DNA from 2 places in the Exiguobacterium sp. LL15 genome. Region 1 is predicted to be linked to the other one. Evidence: riboswitches for the same ligand, from Rfam matches in the RefSeq annotation. Region 1 holds a riboswitch; the other holds the start of a gene.

Evidence for each region. A riboswitch is a leader RNA that binds a small molecule or an ion and turns the genes downstream of it on or off. The one in region 1 is predicted to bind S-adenosylmethionine.
Region 2: another riboswitch for S-adenosylmethionine. It lies ahead of NOM72_RS13150 (Na+/H+ antiporter NhaC family protein); the one in region 1 lies ahead of metK (methionine adenosyltransferase).

Annotation. Positions count from the first base shown of each region.
Region 1 is NZ_JANFNX010000001.1:525,892-535,022, forward strand. Features, by position in the region: gene ytkD (RNA deprotection pyrophosphohydrolase) at 1-399, shown strand, start outside; gene NOM72_RS02570 (alpha/beta hydrolase family protein) at 371-1,135, shown strand; gene NOM72_RS02575 (EAL and HDOD domain-containing protein) at 1,303-2,556, shown strand; gene pckA (phosphoenolpyruvate carboxykinase (ATP)) at 2,787-4,355, opposite strand; SAM riboswitch class I at 4,590-4,716, shown strand; gene metK (methionine adenosyltransferase) at 4,845-6,053, shown strand; gene NOM72_RS02590 (GNAT family N-acetyltransferase) at 6,191-6,679, shown strand; gene NOM72_RS02595 (serine aminopeptidase domain-containing protein) at 6,758-7,462, shown strand; gene mnmM (tRNA 5-(aminomethyl)-2-thiouridylate-methyltransferase MnmM) at 7,513-8,112, opposite strand; gene NOM72_RS02605 (MDR family MFS transporter) at 8,266-9,131, shown strand, end outside.
Region 2 is NZ_JANFNX010000003.1:9,444-18,574, forward strand. Features, by position in the region: gene NOM72_RS13110 (4a-hydroxytetrahydrobiopterin dehydratase) at 1-168, opposite strand, end outside; gene NOM72_RS13115 (cysteine hydrolase family protein) at 332-865, shown strand; gene NOM72_RS13120 (nicotinate phosphoribosyltransferase) at 883-2,334, shown strand; gene NOM72_RS13125 (hypothetical protein) at 2,385-2,711, opposite strand; gene NOM72_RS13130 (YwpF family protein) at 2,854-3,345, shown strand; gene NOM72_RS13135 (histidine phosphatase family protein) at 3,342-3,932, opposite strand; gene NOM72_RS13140 (alpha/beta hydrolase) at 3,950-4,939, opposite strand; gene NOM72_RS13145 (metal ABC transporter solute-binding protein, Zn/Mn family) at 5,110-6,123, shown strand; SAM riboswitch class I at 6,193-6,297, shown strand; gene NOM72_RS13150 (Na+/H+ antiporter NhaC family protein) at 6,378-7,688, shown strand; gene NOM72_RS13155 (hypothetical protein) at 7,732-7,935, opposite strand; gene NOM72_RS13160 (aldo/keto reductase) at 8,094-8,906, shown strand; gene NOM72_RS13165 (hypothetical protein) at 9,031-9,131, opposite strand, start outside.

The DNA.
Region 1 (9,131 bases):
TTGCACGTATGGGTCATTGCCGTGTACGAAGGAAAATGGTTGCTGACCCATCATAAGCAACGTGGTTATGAATTTCCTGGTGGAAAGGTTGAACCAGGGGAAACGGCGGAAGAAGCTGCACGTCGTGAAGTGATGGAAGAGACAGGTGGGGAAATCGATTCCCTCTCATATGTCGGGCAGTATCGGGTTGCCGGAAAAGGCGATACGATCATCAAAAACATCTACTTCGCGCAAATCGGATCATTGTCGTCTCATCTTGCCGTGGATGAAACGGACGGTGCTTTTCTATTCGAGGAACTCCCTGAACGTCTCGATACGAATCGACAATACAGTTTCATGATGAAGGACCGTGTCCTTCCGGAGACGCTCCGTGTACTTAGCGAACGCCGATTGGTTTGAACTTCCGCGGCAAGGTCCGTTTCGGACGTTTCGGATGTTTTATACCACAGCGGATGGAGAACGGGTCGGTGCCTATATCGTACTCCCGCAAGTTGTGAACGGTCAGGGAATTCTCTACTTGCGTGGTGGAACGCGTTCGATCGGAATGGTCCGACCGACTCGATTGCTCGCGTTCGCACAGGCAGGCTTTTTTGTCATGGCACCTTTCTATCGAGGGAATCTAGGCGGCACGGGAAAAGAAGACTTTGGACATCACGATATCGAAGACGCCTGCAGCGCCTTTGACTGGTTACAGCAACGTGTTTCGCATGTTCACGCATTTGGATTTTCACGTGGTGGACAGATGGCACTGCTCCTTGCGCATCACCGTCCAGTCGCTCGAACGGTTTCCTGGGCAGGGGTGACGGAGTTGACGTGGACGTATGAAGAGCAGAAGACGATGCAAAAGATGCTGCGGCGATACACGGGAGGTACACCAGATACGGTTCCTGATGAATACGCGGTTCGCTCGCCGCTCCATGTCGAACCTCAAGGTGAAGTGTTATTGATTCACGGTGCGTATGATGAGAACGTTCGTTTACGCCACGCGACGGCTTATGCCGCACGTTATTCCGAAAAAACGATGCTTCAGACTTATGCCTATGCCCATCAATTTCCGATTCATGACAAGTTGCGTGTGACGCGGAATGTGTTGAATTGGTTTGAGACTGGTATATGGAATCCGGATGAAAGGTGATAGTTCAAGCAGTACGACCAATGTCGTGCTGTTTTTTTGTGTTACGGAAAATGGCATAGAATTAAAAAATAAGAACATTGATATGTTGTAAAAAACAATAATCTCCTAAAAAGTAAACTTTGATATAATAGATGACATCAGAGAAGAATAGAGGGGGCATGAGAACGATGGATATCTTATTAGCACGTCAACCCATCGTTAATCGAGTAGGTTCGATTGATGCATTTGAACTATTGTATCGTTCGATTGAACAAATCAGTGTGTTTGATGGTGATTTAGCGACGATGGATGTTTTGACGAATACACTTGTTCATATGGGAGTAGATCATGTAGCAGAAGGCAAGAAGCTATTTGTTAATTTCACGGCAGAGCTGTTGAAAAGTGACTTGATTCATTATTTGGATCCAAGCCAATTCGTCATTGAAATTCTAGAAACAGTTGAGATCGATACAGAGATGCTGTCTGTTCTACATAGTTGGAAAGACGCGGGCTTTACGTTAGCACTCGATGATTTTGTGACGGATTTACTCCGACAGCATGGAGCGGAATTGTTTGAGTTGATCGATTTAATTAAAATCGACATCGAGACGATTTCCCCTCGCGAGCAAAGTGCTATCCTTCATATTGTTCGTCGCAATTATCCTCATATCCGAATGTTGGCTGAGCGTGTCGAAACGCACGAAGATCATACACGGTGTCTTGACATGGGATATGACTGGTTTCAGGGATATTTTTATGCTAAACCGATGTTGATGAAAGGAAAGGCGGTCCCACCGCAACTACCGGTTTTGTTAAAAATGTTGAAATGGCTCGATACGGATGAAAAGTACGATGAGGTCGTTGATGAGATTGAAGCGAATCCCTATATTAGTATTCAAGTGTTACAGCTGATCAATTCTCCAGGAATGGGTTTACGCAATACCGTCAGTTCCGTTCGTCAAGCGATTTCACTGCTTGGCTTTTCGCAACTCAAAAGTTGGATTTCGTTGATTGTTTTACGTGAGATGAAGCTTGCTAGTCCTTATGAGTGGTCAAATGAGTTATTACGGTCCTCTTTACACTGTGCGAAGCTCTGTGAACTCTTTGCTACCGAAACCCGAACACTACAACCGGAGAGTGCTTACATGATTGGCTTGTTATCGCACATCGATGCGTTATTATCTGTTGATATTGACGATATCATCGATCAATTGCCACTCGAAGATTCTCTGAAGATTGTTCTACAAGGAAAGGATCATCCGTTTCGGGATTGTTTAGTGCTTGCGATTAGTGCAGATCGAGGTGATTTTGATCAGTTTGAACTGCTGAGTCAGCGTTTAAATGTATCACTTCCGCGAGCCTATGCATTACTGACGGAAAGTCAAGAGTGGCTCATGCAGCGAGAAAAACATATTCAAGAAGAGTCAGACTCGATCATATAACTAAAAAAGAGTTTGAAGACTTTTTTCTAGACATAAGACGACGTGTAATCATTCTCTTAACTGAGTAGGATTACACGTTTTTATTCGTCTCGAATCGCCTAATAGGAAGAATTTCTAAGGATTAAGGAGTAACTAAAAAATCTGAGTCCGTGAAGATCGGACTCAGATTTTTTGGTTACTTGATGTAAATTCGGTGTCTATCTTTTTGATGCAAGTCAGAAAACTCTACTTTATAGGCGCGGACCAGCTGACTTGATCGCATCCGTCGCACTCTCGAAACGAAGGAAATTGTTCTGGAATTTCTCAGCAAGCGAACGCGCTTGTGTGTCGTATTCGTCCGGATTCGACCAGACGCGTACCGGGTTGAGTAACTCACTTGGAACACCAGGAACTTCGAGCGGCATATGAAGTCCAAAGATCGGGTGTTCTTCTGTTGGAATCGTTGCAAGTGTGCCGTTAACGGCAGCGTTGACCATCGTCCGTGTATAAGATAGCTTCATGCGGCTACCTGTTCCGTAAGCACCGCCTGTCCAGCCCGTGTTGACGAGATAAACGGTAACACCATGACGATCAATCAATTCGCCGAGCATCGTCGCATACTTTTCAGGCATCAGTGGAAGGAATGGTGAACCGAAGCACGTCGAGAAGGTCGCTTCTGGTTCCGTGACCCCACGTTCTGTTCCAGCGAGTTTTGATGTATATCCTGATAGGAAGTGATACATCGCTTGTTCTTTCGTCAATTTGCTGATCGGAGGCAAGACGCCGTACGCATCAGCTGTCAAGAAGACAATCGTCTTCGGATGACCAGCGCGTGACGGAACAGCGATGTTATCGATTGCCGTAATCGGATAAGCAGCACGCGTATTTTCCGTCAACGATGTATCATCGTAATCAGGATGACGGGCTTCGTCGAGTACGACGTTCTCAAGGACGGTTCCGAAACGGATCGCGTCAAAGATTTGCGGTTCTTTTTCACGCGATAGATTGACCGTCTTCGCGTAACATCCGCCTTCGATGTTGAAGACACCATCGTGCGACCAACCATGCTCATCGTCACCGATCAATTGACGGCTATCATCGGCTGAAAGGGTGGTCTTACCAGTACCAGATAGACCGAAGAACAAGGCGACGTCGCCTTCGTGTCCGACGTTTGCCGAGCAGTGCATCGAAAGGACGTTTTCTTGTGGCAAGAGGTAGTTCATGACGGAAAAGATCGACTTTTTGATTTCTCCAGCGTATTCCGTTCCACCAATCAAGACGATTCGGTGTTCGAACGACATCGCGATGAACGTCTCGGAGTTCGTTCCGTCAACGGCAGGATCTGCTTTGAAATGTGGCGCGTAGACGACCGTGAACGGTTCGAAGGCAGCCACTTCAGGATACTCGCGTAAAAAGAGTTGTTTGGCAAACAGGTTATGCCAAGCATATTGTGTGAGCACACGGACCGGAAGGGTGAAGTGCGTATCTGCTCCAGCAGCAGCTTCTGTGTAGTAGAGATGATCAGCTTCGTTCATGTAACGAAGAACCTTTTGCAACAATTGTTCAAATTTGTCTCCATCCATTGGTTGGTTGACATGACCCCAATCAATGTGAGACTCGCAGGAAGAATCACGGACGATGAACTTATCTTTTGGTGAACGACCTGTAAATTTCCCCGTTTCTACAGATAATGCGCCGTTCTCAGCAAGGACACCTTCTTCGTTTCGAATCGCATGTTCGACAAGTTCAGCAACAGATAGTTGTTTGAACACATGCTCTTTCTTGAGTAGTTCTTCGATATTCAGGACCGTCATCGGCATCCTGACCCCACCTTTCCCCTACGTTGGTTTTGGCTCACTGTATTTAGTATGACACATTTATTATATATGACATACTAAAGAGAGAGCAATCATTTTCTAGTGCTGATTTCTATTTATCTGGAAACGCTTTCAGCATTAACAGTTTAACATCTCTTTCAAAAAGTTTCGACTAGAATTTGAAACCTTGCTTGACAGAGTAGTTACAACTTTATATCATGTAATTCGTAACGGATACTCTTATTCTGAGCAGGTGGAGGGAACAAGGCCCGAAGAAACCCGGCAACCGTCCTACATTAATTCACATATTAATGAGGGAAAAGGTGCTCTCCTGAAGCGAAGTAAACACTTCGAACGATAAGAGGGTAAAGGAAGAACGCACAACCTTTCCCTGACCATTTTTTGGACTTGGAAAGGTTTTTTTCATTTTACCGTCCCACTCAACTAGGGGAAATGAGTACACCGTCAAATTCTTTTTTGGGAGGGTCATACATGACAAACCTTAATCGCCGACTATTCACGTCGGAGTCAGTCACTGAAGGTCATCCAGATAAAATCTGTGACCAAATTTCGGATTCAATTCTTGATGCAATCCTCGCAGCGGATCCAAACGCGCGTGTTGCGGCAGAAACTTCTGTTACAACAGGTCTCGTTCTCGTTGCAGGTGAGATCACGACATCCACTTACGTCGACATTCCAAAAGTCGTTCGTGAAACGATTCGTGAGATCGGTTATACACGCGCGAAATACGGTTTTGACGCGGACACATGTGCTGTATTGACATCAATCGATGAGCAATCAGCAGACATCGCTCTTGGTGTAGACCAAGCGCTTGAAGCACGTGAAGGTAGCATGTCTGATGCAGAAATCGATGCAATCGGTGCAGGAGACCAAGGTCTCATGTTCGGTTACGCAACGAAAGAAACACCAGAACTCATGCCACTTCCAATCTCGCTTTCACACCGTCTCGCACGCCGTTTGGCAGAAGTGCGTAAAAACGGTCAACTCGACTACCTTCGTCCGGACGGAAAAACACAAGTCACGGTCGAATACAACGAGAACAACGAGCCGGTTCGTGTCGATACGATCGTCATCTCGACACAACACGCGGAAGAAGTTACGCTTGAGCAAATTCAAGCTGACTTGAAAGAACACGTCATCACACCGGTCATCCCGGCTGAATACATCGACGCAGCAACGAAATTCTTCATCAATCCAACTGGTCGTTTCGTCATCGGCGGACCACAAGGAGATGCTGGATTGACGGGTCGTAAGATCATCGTTGATACGTATGGTGGATACGCACGCCATGGCGGTGGAGCATTCTCTGGTAAAGATCCAACAAAAGTCGACCGTTCAGCTGCATACGCAGCACGTTACGTCGCGAAGAACCTCGTTGCTGCAGGTCTTGCAGACAAAGCAGAAGTTCAACTCGCGTACGCAATCGGTGTCGCGCACCCGGTATCAATCGCGGTTGATACATTCGGTACAGGAAAACTTCCTGAAGCACAACTCGTCGAATTGGTTGCTGAAAACTTCGATCTTCGTCCGGCTGGAATCATCAACATGCTTGATCTCCGTCGTCCGATCTATCGTCAAACAGCTGCATACGGTCACTTCGGTCGTACAGATGTTGAGCTTCCATGGGAGCAAACAGATAAAGCAGCAGTTCTTGAAGAACAGGCAAAACGTTTCGCATAATCAAAAAGTCCGAGAACCCTACGCGGGTTTTCGGACTTTTTTGTTTACGTGGAACTTTGCAGGAAACGAATGTTTTTTCTAGAAGAGGGTAAAAGTACATGAGTCGATTCGTATGAATACAAAGGGGGGTTCCGATTATGGAAATACGCGAAGCTATTCCAGCCGATGCAGGACGTATTCATGACATTGCCGTCACATCCTGGTTGGATACGTACGCAGAAATCTATTCCGAGCGCTCGAAAGCGCATTTCGTGCAGGAAGCGTATCCGCAAGAGGAGGTTGTTCGTGCGATCCGGACGGCAGAAGAAGCACGGGGAGAGTATTTTTATGTCGGAATCATCGATGAGGAAATCGTCGGTTTCATTCATGCTGTTGATGTTGAGGGAACGTGGGAAATCATTCGTCTGTACGTCTTACCGAAATATCAGCAAAACGGAATCGGACGACGATTGATCCGTGAACTCGAACGACAAGGAGCCGTCCCACTCGAAGTATACGTGGAGGCACGTAACTATAAAGCGCGTCAGTTCTTGACCTCATTCGGTTTTGAAGAACTCAGTGAGATGACGGAAGAAGTCTTTGGGCAAGTAGAATCTGTCATTCGCCTTCGCCATGTCGCCTCGTGAAATCCGTCTTGGGACGGTTTTGTGTGCGTTTGAAATAAGGTATCGTAAATAGGAAGTATGAAGTGAAGAGGTGAGTTTGTGGTTGAACAACCAACAGGAATCATCGTATTAGTCTATCCGTTACAACTGCGTGCCCGTCCGAGTGAAGCTTTGATTCGGGTACTCGAACGAGAGTATGAAGTATTGCTCGTCGACGCCCCACGTCGTATCTCGTTTGAAGAACATGGTCAACTGTTAAAAGAAGCATTACGTGAAGCCGGGAAACGCAAGCTACCGATTCATATCGTCGCTTGTAGCATGGGCGCACTCGTCGTCAATCGTCTGTTGCAAGAATATGAATTACCGGTAGCAAGCCTTGCATTCATTTCACCGTTGTTTGATTGGCACCCTTCGAAACAACTCGGAGGCGTCAAACAAGTCTTCGCAAGTGCGTTCGATCGTTTCCGGCCCGATGCGCCACTCGGTACGTTGCCGTTTGGTCAAAGTACGGAAGATACCGTTCGCATCGGTGAACTGACCTATGCACAGTACCGGGAAATCGAAGAAGAGATCGTCGTACATGACGAAGAACGAAAAAAACTGCCGCGTGTGAACTTGGCTTGTTTTTATGCACCGGACGATCAGTTCGCAGACGTCAAGCTGACACTTGAAGTATGCCGGAAAATGGGTGGCGATCAGATTTACTTACAACGTCTACACGGTTTTCCGCATTTTAGTTTCGAACGGTTGAACACACGGTTTGCAGAAAAATTAATGTTGTTCTTTAAGCTTGTTGAAGAATGAAATCACAAAAGTGATGCCTCTAAAAAAGGGGCATCACTTTTTTGTGCCCATCATCCGCGTACTTTTTTCTCGATCGCGATGATGAACGGGGGATGATTTTGTTGGTTCAAGAAGCGGTACTGGAGAACGGCATAATCTTGCTGATCAAGGGCTGTGACGTAATCGAGGACAGCGTCACGTTCTCGTTTTCCTTCCAAGTGACCGTGATAGACGACGAGGACGACAAGACCGCCGGGAGCGAGGACCGGGAGGAGGGCATCGAGTGCTTCAAGCGTCTCTTCTCCGGTCGTCGTGATTGATTTGTCGCTTCCAGGCAGGTATCCGAGATTGAAGACACCAGCGCGGACAGGACGTTGTTCGTCCGAAAGACGGGCACCGACATGGATGTGGCTTTCATGGTAAAGGTCGACGCGTGCTAACATTCCGGCTTCGTCGAGACGTCGCGTCGATTCCTCAATGGCTTGTGCCTGGACGTCGAACGCAAGAACCCTTCCTTCTGGACCGACACGTTCTGCTAAAAACTGTGTATCATGTCCATTTCCGGCAGTCATATCGACGACGCAGTCTCCGGGCTCGATAACGGACTCGAGTAATTGTTTCGTATAAGGTAATACACGGGCAAGTGACATGGCATAGACTCCTGTTCCTATAGTCTGTTTTTCTAGTAATGGTTCAGTATGTGCAAGATTCTTTCTGCATTATATCATTTTTTGATTCGTTGACGAAAAGCGAAGTAGCTTGACAGTTAGGGGACGGATTGCGTAAAGTGGCAAGGTTGAGAATGAAATAGGAGGACCACAGGTATGCCAAAATTACCAAAAGCGGTCTGGATCCTCGTCCTTGCGATGGCCATCAATACGACGGGATCCTCTTTTTTATGGCCGTTTAATACATTATATATTCATGAATATTTAGGAGAGTCGATGACAAAAGCAGGGATGGCATTGTTCGTCAACTCTGCCTTAGCAATCGTCGGAAACTACTTAGGTGGAAAAGCGTTTGACCGTCTCGGTGGCAAGAAGACGCTTGTCATCAGTGTCATCGGACTTGTCCTGTCTTCCGTTGGCTTGTTGCTATTTCATCAGACGTACCTCGGATACGTCGCGATGCTTGGATTGATTGGATTCGTCGGTGGGATGGTTTTTCCGACGATCTACGCGATGACGGGTGTCATCTGGCCGGAAGGCGGGCGCCGTGCCTTTAATGCGATCTATGTCGCACAAAACGTCGGTGTAGCGCTCGGGACAGCAGTCAGTGGTCAAATCGCTGCCTTTTCGATTCAGTACATCTTCATCGCCAATCTCGTCCTCTACATCGCCTTTGCCATCATTTTGTTAGTCGGTTTATCCTGGATTCAGGCACCAGCGCGAATGCATGCGGCACATGACGAGATCGAAACGACACGCACACCCCTTGCGCGCGGTGCAGCACGGACGATGTTGCTCGTCTCGATCGGGTATGCCTTACTTTGGTTCGTTTATGTGCAATGGCAAGGAACCTTTGCCGTACACACGAAATCGCTCGGTGTCACGATTTCCGAGTACTCGATTCTTTGGACGATCAACGGAGCACTCATCGTGTTCGCACAACCTTTATTAACACCAATTCTCCGGTGGTTTGGAGATGACTTGAAGCGACAATTGATGACCGGTACAGGAATCTTCCTCTT
Region 2 (9,131 bases), on a different contig from region 1:
TGGATGATGATTCAAGTTTTCAGCGATACTTCCGACTTCCTGTACGAAATCCAGTGCCGCAGGAAACGATGCAAGTGTATAGGTCCGGACGATTTCATCATCCACGACACTCCAATCTTGCAACCGCTCAAGACGCTCTTCCACTTCATACTCATTCAACCTAGCCATCCCTTTCTCCTCCTCTACTATCATTTTCGTCCTATACCTTATACCCCATTCTTTTACTTCTCTATACCTGTTTGTATCCGATTTCTTCCTTTTGCCTTCTGTGTGAGATAGAGTACAATGTGAAAGAGAACACTAATTCAAAATCGGAAAGGGGCTTACGCATATGCGCGCTCTGATTGTCATTGATTACACGATCGATTTCGTTGCTGACGAAGGAAAGCTGACTTGTGGAAAACCAGGACAAGCGATTGAAGATCGAATTGCTACGTTGATGGAGGAGTTTTCAACGGAAGACTACGTCGTCATCGCTAACGATATTCACGAAGAAGGCGATACATTCCACCCGGAAACCGTCCTCTTCCCGCCACATAATATCCGCGGAACACATGGACGTGATCTGTTCGGGAAAGTCGCAGCCATGGCACGGGTCGCTGATCACGTCATCGACAAGACGCGTTATAGTGCGTTCGCCGGGACGGACCTCGATTTACGCTTGCGTGAACGCGGTATCCACGAAGTCCACCTCGTCGGTGTCTGTACGGACATTTGTGTCCTTCATACAGCTGTCGATGCCTACAATCTCGGATATCGTATCGTCGTTCATGCCGATGCGGTCGCAAGCTTTAACGCGACTGGTCACGAGTGGGCGCTTACACACTTTAAACAATCGATCGGCGCAGAAGTCGTCGGCGAATAAGAAGGGATCTGTCCGTCATGTTACAACGTAATCTTGCACTCCATACCGATCTGTACTTACCACGGTGGATGTACATCTATTGGAAAGAAGGACGTCATAATGAACGTGCCGTCTTTGATGTTTACTACCGTTCGAATCCGTTCGCAGGAGGCTATGTCGTCTTTGCGGGTCTCGAAAATATCATCGAGTATATTCAAACACTCCGTTTCACGGAAGAAGATATCACGTACTTGCAAGAGATGATTGGCTTCCCGGATGAGTTCAAGGATGAACTGCGTCAGTTCAAGTTCAATGGCTCGATTTCAAGTGTCAAAGAAGGCGAGATCGTCTTCCCGAACGAACCACTGATTCGGATCGAGGCACGCATCTTTGAAGCAAAACTCTTACAGACCGCGATTCTGAACATCGCGAACCACGAATCGCTCATCGCGACGAAATACGCACGTATTCGTCAATCGGCTCCCCGTGCGAAGTTCCTCGAAGCTGGTGCCCGTCGCGCGCAAGGCATCGATGCCGCTTACTTCGGTACGCGTGCTTCATACCTGGCTGGTTTTGACGTCACAAGTCTTGCTTCAGCAGGACGCGACTTCGGCATTCCGTGTGGTGGAACGATGGAACATGCCGACATTCAATTCCACGATGACGAATTGACGGCATTCCGGACATTCGCTTCTCATTATCCGGATCAGGCGACATTACTCGTCGATACGTACGATACGCTCAAGAGTGGTCTTCCGAATGCGATCACGGTTGCGAAGGAACTCCAAGCCAAAGGGCATAAACTGCGCGGCATCCGGATCGATTCTGGCGACTTATCCTACCTGTCAAAACGTGCCCGTAACATGCTTGACGAAGCTGGCTTCCCGGAAGTCGACATCGTCTTATCAGGGGACCTCGACGAATACGTCATCCAGGACTTGCGCATCCAAGGTGCCCAAGCCAATACGTTCCTCGTCGGAACACGCGGCATCACGGCTTACGAGCAACCGGCTCTTGGGATGGTCTACAAATTGGTCGCACGTGAAGTAGATGGCGAGCTCGTACCCGTCATTAAAGTATCCTCGTCAAAAGCCAAGACGACGACGCCCCATATCAAGGAAGTCTATCGCATCATCGATCCGGTGACGGATAAGTTCAAAGGCGATTACGTGACGTTGATGGACGAAGATCCGTCAACACTTGAAGCTGTCGATCTCATCGACGTCCGGGACCCATCGTTCCGGAACCGCATCGAACAGTTCAAGGTCGAGCGCTTACTTGAACCGATCTTCAAGGATGGAGAGTTGATCTATACAGTGCCGACGATCGAAGAGAGTCGCCACTTCCACGAAACACAGATTGGTCGTCTGTGGGAAGAGTACAAACGACTGCGCTTGCCAGAGATCTATGCTGTCACATTCAGCGATCGTCTCTGGAAGCTCAAACTCGACATGATTCGGGATACCCGACTGGCAAGTGGGTTAAAATAAGACGCCAAAAAGCGCCGTTCTTCCTCCCTCAGGATGAACGGCGCTTTTTCTCATGTTAATCCTGCTTCGTTTCCGACAGGTGTCATTTCTGTTGGCGCTTGTTCCATCTTCTTACGAAAGTACCATGCGAAGCCAAGTGCACCTCCGATGAAGACGATATACGTGATGCGTTGACCGAATTCAGCTAAGGAATCCGCGTAGAAAATACTGATTAAATGATCACTTCCACTAATGAGTAGCAAACAGGCAATCAGGAGCGCAATGCGATATGCAAGCGTCGGGCGGTCTGTCGGTTCAGCATGCCAATACATGATGATATGGTGGGCAAGTAGAATGATACCCAGGATTCCTAATATTCCAATGAGTACTTGCGGCATAATGAACGATCCTCCTGTTTAGTAGTATCTAGTCTTATTTAAACATAGTTCATACGAATTTCGTCAGGAAAAGTTTCCCGTCTTACATTCCTCACGGTATACTGTAGGAAAATCGTAAGCGATCAAGGGAGGGCATTTTTTCATGAAAACCTTTAAGTTATGCACATTACGCATTTTAATGGATGAGTCAGGACGTGATACGACGATTCCCGTCGCCATTCAGGACGGATTGACGGTCAGTACCGAACAGACGGCACAGTGGGTTGCAGAAATCGTCGTTCCTCCAACGGATCAGCCGATCGTCGATGAATTGTTCACAAAACATTTACGTGCTTTGATTGAAATCACGATCTCACGACCTGATAATGACCCTGCCGCGATGATCGTCACGCCTCTTGAACGGACTGTCTTAAGCGAAAACGTCTCATATGTCTTCACGGGTAAGATGGTCATGATGAAAAATGATTTATCTGAATCGATCTTACGCGAAGTCGTCGAAGATGGATTCGCTGGCGAAGAACTCGTTCAAGAGTATAAGGATCGTCGTTCAAAACGTGGTGCCCATATCACAAGTATCGCTAAAGAAACGTTCAAACAATATTTGACAGAGCATCCGAACACACCCGTCTCTTAAGGTTTTTCGACCTCGTCCGTGATGTGGTCTGCTACGTTGATGCGATCAATCGTATAGTGATCTGTATGATGGATATAATTCGCACACGCGTTTTTCAAAGGTGTCCGGTAACTGAATGTCGCATCAATCGACGATAATGCTGCCTTGATCGTATGCGAGTGACAAACGATTAGAATTCGTTTCCCTTCATACATGCGTGTCGCTTCCTGTAGCGCATCGAACACGCGATCCTGGATGGCTTGTTCCGTTTCGAGACCCGGCACAAGCGTCGTATCGTTCGCTTGAACAGCTTCGTAAATCGCTGCGACCGGTTCACCGGAAGCGGCTCCAAATTCGCGTTCGACAAGTCGCTCATCTGTCGCTGTGATCGTTAAACCAACAGCACGACCGATGATTTCCGCTGTCTCAACGGCACGCGACAAGGGACTTGCTAACAAGACATCCCACTTTTCATTCGATAGATAAGCGGCGCTGAGTTCCGCTTGTCTTCTTCCTGTTGCATTCAACGGGATATCTTCTCTTCCTTGGATCCGTTCGTTTAAGTTCCAATCCGTCTGACCATGCCGCACTAAACAAATTTCAGTCATGTCTCTGTCTCCCTCATTTAAGAAATATGACTGATTGTATCATGTTTTCCATTCGGAAGTTGTCGCGGTGGCAACAGTAGTACCTGACAGGTGAAATGTTCAATTCGTTCAAGTAATCGCTCGATCTTTAACGGATTTTCTGTCTGAGCGAAACTAGCTAGTGAGTGCGTACCATTCGGAAAGGAAAATAACCGAACATCCGCTCCGACATCTGCTCCTTTCTCAACGAAATGCAAGGCTTGAGAAAACGGAACAATCGGATCTTTTTTACCGTGCAAAAGCATGATTGGTGGGGCATCTGACGATAAATGTGTGACGGGTGAGACGTGCGTCATCAGCTTGCGCCATTCTTCTCGCCCCCCCTTGTAGAACTTAATGTGGGCAATCCAAGTTTGAATGAAATTAAACAACAAAAAGTTCGTCGGTGGATATAAAGCGATCACACCACTGATCAATGGCATGTGCCGCTCATCACGCTCACCGACGAAAGCAGATGGGGCAAGTGCCGTCGTCAGCATGAGTGCAGCTCCGGCTGAGTCTCCCCATACCATCATCCGTCCTCTTAGAATGCGAAGGTCCTCTGCTTCCTTGTTCAAAAAACATAACGCATCCCGTACATCCTCGAGGTTATCCGGAAAATAACTGCCCTCTTCGAACAAACGATACTCAATACTACAGACGGCAACTCCGAGTTCAAGTAGGCGGTCAACGATTGGACTAAAGCAGAATATGTCATCACGCTCCCCACGAACGAATGCACCACCGTGTGCATAGATGGCAACTGGAAACGGTCCTTCCCCCGGCGGATAATAGAGATCGAGCTGTAAGGTGCGGTCCCCCACCTGTTTATAGATGAGTGTCCGCGGTGCAAGTTGTTTTTCTGTGAGTGGCAAGGCGGGTTCGGTCCATCGAAGTAGTGCACCATAATTGTTCCAAATACTCGCTCCCGCTGCTGCCGTCGTCAATAATGCAGCTCCCCCCATTAGCCATGCAGTTTCACGTTTCACTTGATCACCTCCAAAAAGACGTGCCAGTTTCTTCACTTTATTATCCTTCTACCCCGTTTTAAAAGATGTCGAACGTCTCGGTATTCCTACTTGACGCTTCACCAGCGTTCCGCTATAGTGAGAAAGTCCAAATCGGAATAGTTACGTTTTAATAATGGAGGTATCATATAATGAAAAAAATTATTCCTGCTTTAACAATCGCCTTCGCGAGTGCAAGTGTCCTCGCCGCTTGCGGTTCGAATACCGATTCATCGACTTCAGATAAAACCCAGACAGAAGTCTATGCATCGACGTTCGCAACAGCTGCTATTGCCCGCGAAATCGGTGGTGATCAAGTCGACGTCAAGATGATCGTCCCACCTGGAGCAGATCCTCACTCTTACGAGCCGACGTCAAAACAACTCACTGAAATTGCTAAGGGTGACTTGTTCCTCTTAACGGGCACGACGCTCGAGCCATATTCGAAAAAAATTCAGGAGAGTCTAAACGGCACGGACGTCCGCTTCGTCGAGACGAGTAAGGACGTCAACTTACTGGAATCTGATGCTACGCTTCATGCACATGAAGAAGAGGGGCATAGTGAAGACGAACATGCCCACGAAGAAGAAGGGCACGATGATCACGCAACGGATGAACCTGCGCATGAAGAAGAAGGCCATGACCACGGAAAATACGATCCACACGTCTGGCTCGATCCTACCAATGCAAAAGCAATGGCACGCTCGATTACAACTGCTTTATCAAAAGAAGTACCAAAAGACAAAGCGACATTCGAGAAAAACTTAAAAGCGTTCGATCAGCAAGCTGACGCACTAGATAAAGAATTCAAACAAGCCGTCGCTGATGGATCGAAAAAAGAACTTCTCGTTACGCATGCCGCTTACGGTTACCTCGCAGAACGATATGGTTTCACACAACTGCCGATCGCGGGAATTTCTCCTTCCGATGAACCGTCACAAAAGCAACTGGCTGCTTTAGTGAAAGAAGCACGGATGCATGATTTGAAATACGTCGCGTTCGAAGAGACGGTCTCACCGAAGGTCGCACGTGTCATCCAAAAAGAAATCGGAGCTGAATCCGTGACGATTCATAATCTAGAGTCCGTCACGAAAGCACAGCAAAACAGCTCTTATTTTAAATTGATGGAAGAAAACGTCCAGACGTTAAAACAAGCACTTCAGTAAAGTACAGTTGACACGCGTTACTCAATGCGGTACGGTAAGAAACGTGTTTTACAACAATTGAATGACTTCTTTTTATCGCGAGAAACGGAGGGACTGGCCCAATGATGTTTCGGCAGCGGACGATTTGATTCGTACTGTGCCAAATCCAGCAAGCGAAAGCTTGAGAGATAAGAAGAGCGTCTTTATTTCATAAAGACCTCCTTCTTTCTTGCGAAGGGGTCTTTTTTGTATCTTTGAGAAACGAGGTGTCAACAATGAATGAAACGATCACGCCTAACAAATGGGCACTGCTTCCCCTCGTCGTATTCCTGGTCCTCTTCATCGGAGCCGGGATCTTCTATGACGACTTTTACAAATTTCCGATCCTTATCGCCGCATTGATCGCTTTGATCTTTGCTGCAATCACAACGAAAGGATCCATCAATCAAACGGTCGAACGAATCGCAACGGGTGCCGGAAATCCCGATATCATGATCATGGTCTTCATCTTCTTATTAGCCGGTACGTTTTCTGGAACGGCAGAAGCAATCGGTGCCATCGATGCAACCGTCAATGCTGCTTTGACGTTCCTACCTCCGTCATTACTGATGAGTGGTCTGTTCATCATCGCTGCCTTCATCTCGATGGCAATGGGAACATCGACTGGAACGATTGCTGCACTCGCGCCGATCGCCTTCGGTATTCATGAAGCGACAGGCATCAACGTTGCGATCGCAGCAGCGTCAGTCGTTGGTGGTTCGATGTTCGGCGATAACCTGTCGTTCATCTCGGATACAACGATCGCTGCCGTCCGTACCCAAAAAACGAACATGCGCGATAAGTTCCGGACGAACTTCATGATCGTTCTCCCAGCTGCTATCTTGACGATCATCTTACTTGCGTTCGTTTCTGGCTCTGGCGATGCGGTAACGGCCAAAGCATTCGAGTTCTACAAGCTGATTCCATATCTCGCCGTCATCGTCCTTGCGCTATTTGGTGTCAACGTCATCCTTGTCCTCGTCGGTGGTACATTGCTCACTGGTATCATCGGTATGATTGACGGTAGCTTCGGCTTAAGCGGTTTCGTCCTCTCGATGTCAAAAGGAATGATTGGCATGGCGGAGATTTCCATCTTGACACTCCTCATGGGTGGTCTCGTCAGCTTGATCACGTTCAACGGTGGAATCGTCTACTTGAAAGAGACGTTGACGCGCAAGATTTCTCAGCGTCGCGGTGCCGAATTCAGTATGGCAGCACTCGTCAGTGCGACGAATCTCGCAACGGCGAACAATACGATCTCGATTCTCGTCGCTGGACCACTGGCGGCTGAAATCGCTGATACGTACGAGATTGATCGTAAGAAATCAGCGAGTATTCTCGATATCTTCTCTTGTGGTATCCAAGGCATCATTCCGTATGGCGCGCAACTCTTGATTGCAGCAGAATTGACGAAAACGGCTTCACCGGAACTGATTCCGTATCTGTTCTATCCGTTCCTTCTCTTCGTCTGTGGATCGATTGCCATCTTCTTTGGATTGCCACGCATGAAGAAGACAGCGACGAAGCAAGAAAGAATTTCTTCGTAACCATAAAACAGGTCCAATCGCGTCGACGATTGGACCTGTTTTATTATTTTTTCTGCTTCGCTTGTCGTTCTAAGATTAAGTAAGCGATTGCCGGAAGCGGGAATTGAACGAGTCCAGCACCTCCCCAAACCCATGGATTACGTCCTGACTTTCGCGCACTAAGAAACAGACCCACTGCCTGCGTGACTAACAAGGCACCAATACTAAGCCAAGCTCCCTTTGATAGCTTTTTATTCTTTTGAGCCATCTGTTATCCTCCTTTTTCGGACAGGCATTCAGATTTTATTACGCTTCTATTTTATATCATATCCTATTTCTCCATGAGCATAGAAACGGACGTCTTCGTTCGTTCATGCTAAACTAAACGAGCAAATCTAAACTACGTTTTATGAGGAGGAGTAACACATGCAATACGCAAAACTTTCAAACGGTATTACGATTCCCCAAATCGGATTCGGTGTCTGGCAAGTAGATGAAGAGACAGAAGCACCTGCTGCTGTCGCTGAAGCATTACGTGTCGGCTATCGTCATATCGATACGGCTGCTGTCTATAAAAATGAACGCGGTGTCGCGAAAGGAATCAAGGAAAGCGGCGTGAAACGTGAGGAGCTCTTCTTAACGTCAAAAGTCTGGAACGATGATATTCGTGCCGGTCGGACGAAGGAAGCATTCGCAGAATCGCTCGAACGTCTCGAAACAGATTATCTTGACCTCTATCTCATCCACTGGCCAGTCGAAGGCTATATCGAAGCGTGGAAAGCAATGGTTGAACTGTATGAAGAAGGCAAGATCAAAGCGATCGGTGTCTCGAACTTCAAAGAACATCACCTCGATACATTGGCAGAAGAGGGCTTGATGGCACCAATGATCAACCAAGTCGAGTTGCATCCACAATTACCGCAACACGAACTGCACGAATACTTGCAAGATCACAACATCCAAGTCGAAGCATGGAGCCCACTCATGCAAGGGAAATTCCTCGAAATCAATGATTTCAAGGAAATCGCAGAGAAACATGGCAAGACACCTTCACAAGTCGTCTTACGTTGGCATCTCGACAACGGCATCGTCGCTCTTCCAAAATCCGTTACACCAGCACGAATTGCGGAAAACTTCGACGTCTTTGATTTCCAACTCGATGCCGATGATCTTGAGAAAATTGATCGTCTGGCAACAGATGTCCGCCTCGGACCGGATCCAGACGAAATCGATTTTTAATCTGGCAATTCACGTAAAAGAGAACATCTTCCATATGAAGACGTCTTGATTCATCTGAACGATGAGAGACCCGTTTCCAGTCTACGACTTGGAAGCGAGTCTCTTTTTTTATGCTTGAAGCTGTTCAGACATAATAAATTAAAATCGTATCTTCCGCTTCTTCTGCTTTTTGAAAATAGGCGCGTAAATCAGCAAACTGTTCCCAGATATCCTCGAATTCGCCCG